Regions from separate parts of the Streptomyces sp. NPDC058579 genome, predicted to be linked through region 2. Evidence: riboswitches for the same ligand, from Rfam matches in the RefSeq annotation. Region 2 holds a riboswitch; each other region holds the start of a gene.
What was found. Region 2 has a riboswitch for cobalamin ahead of ACFWRO_RS35580 (ribonucleoside-diphosphate reductase subunit alpha). Riboswitches for the same ligand answer to the same signal wherever they lie in the genome.
Positions count from the first base shown of each region.

Region 1: it holds a riboswitch for cobalamin, as region 2 does, so the genes downstream of both, ACFWRO_RS05000 (CoA-acylating methylmalonate-semialdehyde dehydrogenase) here and ACFWRO_RS35580 (ribonucleoside-diphosphate reductase subunit alpha) in region 2, are expected to answer to the same signal.
Region 3: it holds a riboswitch for cobalamin, as region 2 does, so the genes downstream of both, metE (5-methyltetrahydropteroyltriglutamate--homocysteine S-methyltransferase) here and ACFWRO_RS35580 (ribonucleoside-diphosphate reductase subunit alpha) in region 2, are expected to answer to the same signal.

Region 1 covers NZ_JBHXPI010000002.1:473,022-476,287, reverse strand. Annotated here, with positions in the region: gene ACFWRO_RS05000 (CoA-acylating methylmalonate-semialdehyde dehydrogenase) at 1-1,501, opposite strand, end outside; cobalamin riboswitch at 1,764-1,949, opposite strand; gene ACFWRO_RS04995 (methylmalonyl-CoA mutase family protein) at 2,098-3,266, shown strand, end outside.
Region 2 covers NZ_JBHXPI010000066.1:7,171-10,436, forward strand. Annotated here, with positions in the region: gene mctP (monocarboxylate uptake permease MctP) at 1-702, shown strand, start outside; gene ACFWRO_RS35575 (GNAT family N-acetyltransferase) at 790-1,293, shown strand; cobalamin riboswitch at 1,360-1,502, shown strand; gene ACFWRO_RS35580 (ribonucleoside-diphosphate reductase subunit alpha) at 1,628-3,266, shown strand, end outside.
Region 3 covers NZ_JBHXPI010000002.1:481,222-484,487, forward strand. Annotated here, with positions in the region: gene metE (5-methyltetrahydropteroyltriglutamate--homocysteine S-methyltransferase) at 1-1,408, opposite strand, end outside; cobalamin riboswitch at 1,569-1,789, opposite strand; gene ACFWRO_RS05030 (3-hydroxybutyryl-CoA dehydrogenase) at 1,880-2,770, opposite strand; gene aceB (malate synthase A) at 2,812-3,266, opposite strand, start outside.

The DNA.
Region 1 (3,266 bases), on a different contig from region 2:
AGCTCGCGCCGTCGCGGAGCCCGGCGGGCCAGCGCGAGGTCACGGTCTTGGTGCGGGTGTAGAAGCGGATGGCGTCCGGTCCGTGCTGGTTCAGGTCGCCGAAGCCGGACCGCTTCCAGCCGCCGAAGGTGTGGTACGCCACCGGCACCGGGATGGGCACGTTGACGCCGACCATGCCGGTGTCGACGCGCCGGGTGAAGTCGCGGGCGGTGTCGCCGTCGCGCGTGAAGATCGCCACGCCGTTGCCGTAGAGGTGCTCGCTGGGCAGCCGCAGGGCCTCCTCGTAGTCGGCGGCGCGGACCACGCAGAGCACGGGGCCGAAGATCTCCTCCTGGTACACGCGCATGTCAGGGGTGACCCGGTCGAAGAGGGAGGCCCCGGCGAAGAAGCCGCCCTCGTGCCCGGGGAGGACGAAGTCGCGTCCGTCGACGACGAGTTCGGCGCCCTCCTCGACCCCGATGCCGATGTACTTACGGACCCGGTCGACGGCGTCCGGGCCGACCATCGGACCGAAGTCGGCGTCCGCGTCGTCGCTGCGGCCGATCCTCAGCTCGCCGATGCGCTCCTTCAGCCGGGCGACGAGGGCGTCGGCGGTGTCCTCGCCGACGGGGACGGCCACCGAGACGGCCATGCACCGCTCGCCGGCCGAGCCGTAGCCGGCGCCGATGAGGGCGTCCACGGCCTGGTCGAGGTCGGCGTCCGGCATCACGATCATGTGGTTCTTGGCGCCGCCGAAGCACTGGGCGCGCTTGCCGTGGGCGGCGGCGGTGGCGTAGACGTGCGCGGCGACGGGGGTGGAACCGACGAAGCCGAGGGCGGCGACGCGGGGATCGTCGAGGAGGGTGTCGACGGCGTCCTTGCCGCCGTTGACGACGTTCAGGACGCCCGCGGGCAGCCCCGCCTCCAGGAAGAGCTCGGCGAGCCGCAGCGGTACGGAGGGGTCGCGCTCCGAGGGCTTGAGGATGAAGGCGTTTCCGCAGGCCAGGGCGGGGGCGGCCTTCCAGAGCGGGATCATCGCGGGGAAGTTGAACGGGGTGATGCCGGCGACGACGCCGAGCGGGGAGCGCAGCGAATGGACGTCGATGCCGGTCCCGGCGTTGTCGGTGAACTCTCCCTTGAGCAGGTGCGGGATGCCGGCGGCGAACTCCACGACCTCCAGGCCGCGTTGGAGGTCTCCGTGGGCGTCGGCGACGGTCTTGCCGTGCTCGGAGGAGAGCAGCCGGGCCAGGTCGTCCTTCTCCTGCTCGACGAGCTGGAGGAAGCGCAGGAGGACGCGTGCGCGGCGCTGCGGGTTCCAGGCGGCCCAGTCACGCTGCGCCCGGGCGGCGTCGGCGATGGCCGCCTCGGTCTCGGCCCGGTTCGCGAGGGGCACGCGGGCCTGGACCTCGCCGGTGTTGGGGTCGTACACGTCGCCGTAGGCGCCCGAGGTTCCCGGGGTGTGCCTGCCGCCGATGAAGTGGGTCAACTCGCGGACGGGGGTGGTGTCTTGTGCGCGGACCATGAGTGCCTGCTCTCGTCAGGTGATCCGGATGGCGCGCCGGAGGACCGCCACGACCGCGAACGCCGGTGGGCGTGATTCATCGCGGGGTGGTGGTCGCCTACGGCGCGAGAGCGCGAATGGCGAGGCGCCGTCAGGTCCTGACGGTCGTGTGGTGGTGGGGTCCTACTCGACGGGGTCCTCGACGGGCGGGTGCCCGTCGGCCGGATCCGCGGGGAGTGTGCGGGCGCACCGGTGCCATGCGTGTCAGCTCCATCCTCGTGGACAACACGGAACATCCCGCGGCCGGTATCCTGACTCCCGGATCAGCGCGCGCCGTCCGCCTTCCCGACATCACTCGTCAGTGGCGTGCTGCTCGACGGCGTACTCCCCGGTCACAGTGGCGGGACCGCGCCGGAATCACACCGGCTTCCCTGCACCGCGGGCCTTCGCCGCGACTATATAGTTGGACGTCCTAGTAAATCCACCCCCGGCCGGGTGAACCTGCGGCATCCCTTAGTAGAGCGGAGTCGCCCGGAGCTTCAAGACCTGCTCGGAGAGGGCAAGGTCACAGCGGTGTGCACTGCTGTCATCTGAGCGAGCTGTCCTAACATCCGAGCATGACAGTCCTTCCCGACGACGGGCTCGCCCTCGCCGCCGAATTCCCCGACGCGTCCCGTGAACAGTGGCAGCACCTGGTAGCCGGGGTGCTGCGCAAGTCGGGCAAGGACGTCGAGGGCCCGGCGGCCGAGGACGCCCTGTCCACCGCCCTGGAGGACGCGCTCCGCGTCCGTCCCCTCTATGCCGCCGAGGACACCGCCCCCGAGCCCGGCCTGCCCGGCTTCGCGCCCTTCGTACGATCCGGGCGCGCCGAGGGGAACACGGTCGGCGGCTGGGACGTGCGCCAGCGGCACACCACCGCCGACACCGGGACGGTCCTCGCCGACCTGGAGAACGGCGTCACCTCGCTCTGGCTGGTCGTCGGCGAGGGCGGCATCCCCCTGGGGAGCCTCGGCCGGACCCTCGACGGCGTCTACCTCGACCTCGCGCCCGTCGTCCTCGACGCGGGGCAGGACGTGGAGGAGGCCGCGCGCGAGCTGCTCGGACTGTACGAGGAGCGGGGCGTCGCCCCGGAGGCCGCGCGCGGCAACCTGGGCGCCGACCCCCTCGGCCTGGAGGCCCGCACCGGCCGGCCCTACGACCCCTCCCCCGCCGTCGGGCTCGCCCTGCGCTGCGCCGAGGAGTACCCGGGCCTGCGGGCGCTGACCGTGGACGCGCTGCCGTACCACGAGGCCGGCGGCTCGGCCGCGCAGGAGCTGGGGTGCGCCCTCGCGACCGGCGTCGCGTACCTGCGGCAGCTCACGGAAGCCGGACTCTCCGTCGAACAGGCCCTCGGGCAGCTGGAGTTCCGCTACGCGGCCACCGCCGACCAGTTCCTCACGATCGCCAAGTTGCGTGCCGCGCGCAGGCTCTGGGCCCGGGTGGCCGAGGTCAGCGGGGCGAGCGGTGCGGGCGCACAGCGGCAGCACGCGGTGACCTCTCCCGTGATGATGTCCCGCCGCGACCCCTGGGTGAACATGCTCCGCACCACCGTGGCCACGCTGGCCGCGGGCGTGGGCGGCGCCGAATCCGTCACCGTCCTTCCGTTCGACCACGCGCTCGGCCTGCCGGACGCGTTCGCGCGGCGCATCGCCCGCAACACCTCGACCATCCTCGTCGAGGAGTCGCACCTCGCACGGGTCATCGACCCGGCGGGCGGCTCCTGGTACGTGGAGCGCCTGACGGACGA
Region 2 (3,266 bases):
GGCTTCATGGCGATCGCCGCCGGGGTCAAGGTCTCCAACGGCCAGCTGGCGATCCCGCAGCTGTTCGAGAACATGTTCCCGGACTGGTTCGCGGGTGTGGCCTTCGCCGCCATCGGCATCGGCGCGCTCGTACCGGCCGCGATCATGTCGATCGCCGCCGCCAACCTCTTCACCCGCAACATCTACAAGGACTTCCTGAAGCCGGACGCCACGCCGGCGCAGGAGACCAAGGTGTCCAAGCTGGTGTCGCTGCTGGTCAAGGTCGGCGCGCTGGCCTTCGTCCTCACCATGGACAAGACGGTCGCGATCAACTTCCAGCTGCTCGGCGGCATCTGGATCCTGCAGACCCTCCCGGCCCTGGTCGGCGGTCTCTTCACCCGCTGGTTCCACCGCTGGGCGCTGCTCGCCGGCTGGGCCGTCGGCATGGTCTACGGCACGGCCGCGGCGTACGGCGTGGCCAGCCCGACCCAGAAGCACTTCGGCGGCTCGTCCGCCGAGATCCCGGGGATCGGCGAGATCGGCTACATCGGCCTCACCGCCTTCGTGCTCAACGTCATCGTCACCGTCGTCCTCACCTTCGTCCTGAAGGCCGTCAAGGCGCCGGAGGGCGTGGACGAGACCTCGCCGTCGGACTACACGGCGGACGCGGGCGACAAGGGCGTCTCGACCGAGCTGCCGAAGGTCGGCGTGAGCTCGCACTGACGCCGTAACGGCACCACGTGAGGGCCCGGGGTTTCCGAGCGGAAATCCCCGGGCCCTTCGCCGTGCCCCTCGGGCAGACTGCGGGCCATGGACATCACGATCAGGGCGGTACGGCCCGAGGAGTACGAGACGCTCGGCGAGATCACCGCCCGCGCCTTCCTCGACGACGGACACCTCGACTTCGGCGAGGACGACGACTACCTGCACGTCCTGCGCGACGTGGCCCGGCGCGACGCCGAGGCCGAGGTCCTGGTCGCGGCGGACCGCTCGGGGCGGCTGCTCGGCGGGGTGACCTTCACCCCCGGAGACCGGCCGTGGGCCGACCTCGCCGGGGCGGGCGAGGCGGAGTTCCGGATGCTCGCGGTCGCGAAGGCGGCGCGCGGCCGAGGGGTCGGCGAGGCGCTCGTCCGGGCCTGTGTCGAGCGGGCGCGGACCCTGGAAGGGTGCGTACGGGTCCGGCTCTCCACGCAGCGCGGCATGTCCGGCGCGCACCGGATCTACGAGCGGATGGGTTTCGTCCGCACTCCGGAACGCGACTGGAAGCCGATCCCGGACATGGAGCCGCTGCTCACGTACGCCCTGGAGCTGTGACCCCCGGGTATTCCCTGATTCCCGAACGAATTCGGGGGCGACACAACATGTGGGGGGTGCCAAGAGCGGCGCCCCCCACATGTATGCTCGTGCTCGCTGTCGTCGCAGGGGAATCCGGTGCGAATCCGGAACTGTCCCGCAACGGTGTGCTTTTGACGGCTTCGTCCGTCCGGTCAGTCCGAAGACCTGCCGACAGCGCACCCGGTCCTTCCGTTCCGGGTGTCACAGACGTCTGGGCCTCGCGGAGTGGGCCGTGGCGCGGTTCTCCCCTGCCTTCGGGGAGCCGCCGCCCGCCTCCCGCGCCGGCCCCGAGCCGAGCGAGGGAGAGCCCCACGTGACCATCGCGCCCGCCGATCCGGCCGCAGCGATCGAGAGCGACGGCAACGAGAGCGACGGACCCGGGACCGTGCTCCTGCGGACCCTGACCGACCTCACCGCCGACCTCACGGACACCGACCCCGGCAAGGTCGCCGCCGCCGCTCTGCGGGGCCGCAACGCCGGCTCGGACGAGGCGGAGCTGCGCGAGCTGGCCACCGAGGCGGCCGCGGGTCTCATCGCCGAGGACCCGGCCTACTCCCGGCTCGCGGCCCGGCTGCTGACCATCACGATCGCGGACGAGGCGGCCTCCCAGGGCTCGGTCTGCTTCTCCGCCTCCGTCGCCGTCGGTCACCACGAGGGCCTGATCGCCGACCGCACCGCCGACTTCGTCAAGCTGCACGCCGACCGTCTCGACGCGCTCATCGACGGTAAGGCGGACGACCGCTTCGGCTACTTCGGTCTGCGCACCCTCTACTCCCGCTACCTGCTGCGCCACCCGATCACCCGCCAGGTGATCGAGACCCCGCAGCACTTCATGCTGCGCGTCGCCTGCGGCCTCGCCGAGGACGACTCCACCCGCGCGCTCGACGAGGTCGCCGCGCTCTACCGGCTGATGAGCCGGCTCGACTACCTGCCGTCCTCCCCCACGCTCTTCAACTCCGGCACCCGTCACCCGCAGATGTCGTCCTGCTACCTCCTCGACTCCCCGCTGGACGAGCTGGACTCCATCTACGACCGGTACCACCAGGTCGCGCGCCTCTCGAAGCACGCGGGCGGCATCGGCCTGTCGTACTCCCGCATCCGTGCCCGCGGTTCGCTGATCCGCGGCACCAACGGGCACTCCAACGGCATCGTGCCGTTCCTGAAGACCCTGGACGCCTCCGTGGCGGCCGTGAACCAGGGAGGCCGGCGCAAGGGCGCGGCCGCGGTCTACCTGGAGACCTGGCACGCGGACATCGAGGAGTTCCTTGAGCTGCGCGACAACACCGGTGAGGACGCCCGGCGTACGCACAACCTGAACCTCGCGCACTGGATCCCGGACGAGTTCATGCGCCGGGTCAACGCGGACGCCGAGTGGTCGCTGTTCTCCCCGGCGGACGTGCCCGAGCTGGTCGACCTGTGGGGCGAGGAGTTCGACGCCGCGTACCGCGCCGCCGAGGCGAAGGGGCTTGCCCGCAAGACCATGCCGGCCCGTGACCTGTACGGCCGGATGATGCGGACCCTGGCCCAGACCGGCAACGGCTGGATGACCTTCAAGGACGCCTCGAACCGTACGGCCAACCAGACCGCCGAGCCCGGCCACACGGTCCACTCCTCGAACCTCTGCACGGAGATCCTCGAGGTCACGGACGACGGGGAGACGGCCGTGTGCAACCTCGGCTCCGTCAACCTGGGTGCGTTCGTCGTCGGTTCGGACATCGACTGGGAGCGGCTCGACGAGACCGTCCGTACGGCCGTCACCTTCCTCGACCGGGTCGTGGACATCAACTTCTACCCGACCGAGCAGGCCGGCCGCTCCAACGCCCGCTGGCGCCCGGTGGGCCTGGGCGCGATGGGCCTCCAGGACGTCTTCTTCCAGCTGAAGCTGCCGTTCGACTCCCCCGAGGCGCGGGCGCTCTCCACCCGGATCGCCGAGCGGATCATGCTCGCCGCGT
Region 3 (3,266 bases), on a different contig from region 2:
CCGTGTCGATCCGGCCCGCGCGCAGGTCGGCGCGGGCGGTGCGCAGTTCGGCGGTCTGCGGGAAGGAACCGATCGTGGTCGTCGGCAGCAGCGGAAGCCCGAGGTGGGCGTGCTGGGCGGCGGCCCGCTCGGCGTACGGCTGGGAGCGTCGGGTGTCGGCGTCGGAGACCGCGCCGGTACGGGCGCGCACGGCCGGGTCGCGGGTGAGCGGGGACTCCGCGCGGGAGGTCAGGTCGGCCCGGTTGGCGGCCAGTTCGGCGGCGATCGCGGAGGTGCCGTGGGACAGGCCCTTGGCCAGCGTGACGACCTCGGCGGTCTTCTGGCGTGCGAAGGCGAGCCAGCGCAGGATCTGCGGGTCGATGTCCCGCTCGGCGGCGGCGTCGAGGGGGACGTGCAGCAGGGAGCAGGAGGCCGCGACGTCGACCCGGTCGGCGAGACCGAGCAGGGTGCCGAGGGTCGTGAGGGACTTCGCCAGATCGTTGACCCAGATGTTGCGGCCGTCGACCACGCCGGCGACCAGGCGCTTGCCCGGCAGCCCGCCCACGCCCGCGAGGGCCTCCAGATTGGCGGCGGCAGAGCCGGTGAAGTCCAGCGCGAGCCCCTCGACCGGCGCCTTGGCGAGCACGGGCAGGGCCTCGCCGAGCCGGTCGAAGTACGAGGCGACCAGCAGCTTCGGCCGGTCCGTGCGGCCACCGAGCTCGCGGTAGACGCGGGTGGCGGCGTTCAGCTCGGCCGGGGTGCGGTCCTGGACCAGGGCGGGCTCGTCGACCTGCACCCACTCGGCGCCCGCGGCCCGCAGGTCGGCGAGGACCTCGGCGTACACCGGCAGCAGCCGGTCGAGGAGCGTCAGCGGGTCGAAGTCCGCGGCCACCCCGGGCGCGGGCTTGGCGAGGAGCAGATAGGTCACGGGTCCGACGATGACCGGACGGGCCGTCAGGCCGAGGGAGAGGGCCTCCGTCAGCTCGGCGACCTGCTTGGCGGAGTCGGCCGTGAAGACCGTGTCCGGACCCAACTCGGGGACCAGATAGTGGTAGTTGGTGTCGAACCACTTGGTCATCTCCAGCGGCGCGACGTCCTGCGTACCGCGCGCCATGGCGAAGTAGCCGTCGAGAGCGTCGGCGGAGACGGCTTCCCGGTGCCGCGCGGGGATCGCGCCGACCATGACGGTGGTGTCCAGGACGTGGTCGTAGAGGGAGAAGTCGCCGGTCGGCACCTCGTGGACGCCCGCCTCGGCGAGCCGGCTCCAGTGGGCGCGGCGCAGTTCGGCGGCGGTGGTCCGGAGGGCGTCGGCGGTGACGCGGCCCTTCCAGTACCCCTCGATCGCCTTCTTCAGTTCCCGGTGCTGCCCCTGACGGGGGTAGCCGTACACGGTGGCCCGTGCTGCCGCGGCTGCGGGCTTGGTGGTCACGGAGATCTCCTTCGCGAGATGAATCCCTGAGATCCCGGCGACGGGACGAGAACGCGAAGGGTGACCGACCGGACGGCCGACTCGCGCGGTACGCGCCGGTCTCCGTCTGGTGTGGTCGCCGACCCGCCCTCGAGGTCACCGGAATGTCCGCGCACGAATGGTCCGTGCACGGGCAGATGGCAGGTCTTCGGACTCGCGGGCACATCCTCCACGGGGGAGGACACCTACTGGCCGTCGCTTCCCAGACCCCTACGGGTCCAGTGCGTATGACGGCGGTCGTTCCCGCTCACCGCTGCGGGGCAGTCCCGGATTCCCACCGGGTTCCCTCTTACGACGCATCCCGTCCGGCTGACGGGGCGAACCAGCTGCACCGGCCACCCTAAGGGGCCGGCCGGCGCCGTGCCGGGAGATGTCCACCATACGGATGGTGAGGTGAGACACGCCCGCGGGTCCGCCCCGCAGCTCAGGGGGTCAGTCCCGGCCGGGGTACGGGTGGAACCCCCGGCCCGCCTTGCGGCCCAGTAGCCCCGCCTCCACCATCCGCTGGAGCAGCGGGGGCGGCGCGTAGAGGGGCTCCTTGAACTCCTCGTAGAGCGACTCCGCGATCGAGGAGACGGTGTCGAGGCCGATGAGGTCGGCCAGCTTCAGCGGGCCCATCGGGTGGGCGCAGCCCAGCTCCATGCCGGCGTCGATGTCGGCGGCCGTGGCGAAACCGGACTCGGCCATACGGATCGCCGCGAGCAGGTACGGCACGAGCAGCGCGTTGACGACGAACCCGGCCCGGTCCTGCGAGCGCACGACCGTCTTGCCGAGGGCCTCCGTCGCGAAGCGCTCCACGCGGGCGACCGTGTCCGAAGCGGTGTGCAGCGAGGTCACGACCTCCACCAGCGGCAGCACCGGCACCGGGTTGAAGAAGTGCAGGCCCACCACCCGGTCGGCGCGGCCCGTCGCCATGCCGAGGCGCATCACGGGGAGCGAGGAGGTGTTGGTCGCCAGGACCGCCGACGGATCCTCGACGATCTTGTCGAGGCGGGTGAACACCTCGGTCTTGGCCTCCGCGTTCTCGACGACGGCCTCGATCACGAGCTGGCGGTCGGCCAGCTCCTCGAGATCGCCGGTGAAGACGAGCCGGTCGAGGGCGCTCTGCGCGGCGGCCGGCTCCAGCTTGCCCCGTCGTACGGCGCGGTCGAGGGAGGCGGTCACCCGCTCCCGCGCGGCCCGGGCGGCCACGGCGTCCGTCTCGCAGACGATCGTGTGCCGTCCGGCCCGCGCGCAGACCTCCGCGATGCCCGCCCCCATCTGGCCGCCGCCGACCACCCCGACGCGGGTGATCTCCTCGGCGCCCGTGGTCTCGGCGCTCATGGTCTCGGCACCCGTGGTCCCGGCGCCCACGCTCTCGGCGCTCATGAGCGGGGCTCCGCGTGGCGCACGAGGTGGCGGGAGTAGGCGTCCGGGGTGAAGAAGAGCGGCAGTTCGCCGCTGAGGGCGTTCCGTTCGAAGATCGCCCGCACCTCCTCCAGCGGGGCCCACGGGTACCGGGCGCCGAGCGCCTCGAGCTCCTCGTCGAGCAGGCGTACGACGGTCTCCCGGTCGATCAGCCGGTGCCGCACCCACTGCCAGATCTGGACGCGGGCGATCTCGGCGGTCGCCGCGTCCTCCATGAGCCCGTCCAGGGCGACCGCGCCCTGACCGCGCAGCCAGGCCGCGAAGTAGCCGAGTGCGACGGCGATGTTCGTGCGGATGCCCTCCTGGGTGGGCGGTCCGCTGATCCGGCGTACCGACAACAGGTCCGCCGGGGTGACCTCCACGTCGTCCCGCGTCCGGTGGAGCTGGTCCGGCAGGTCGCCGAGCACGCCGT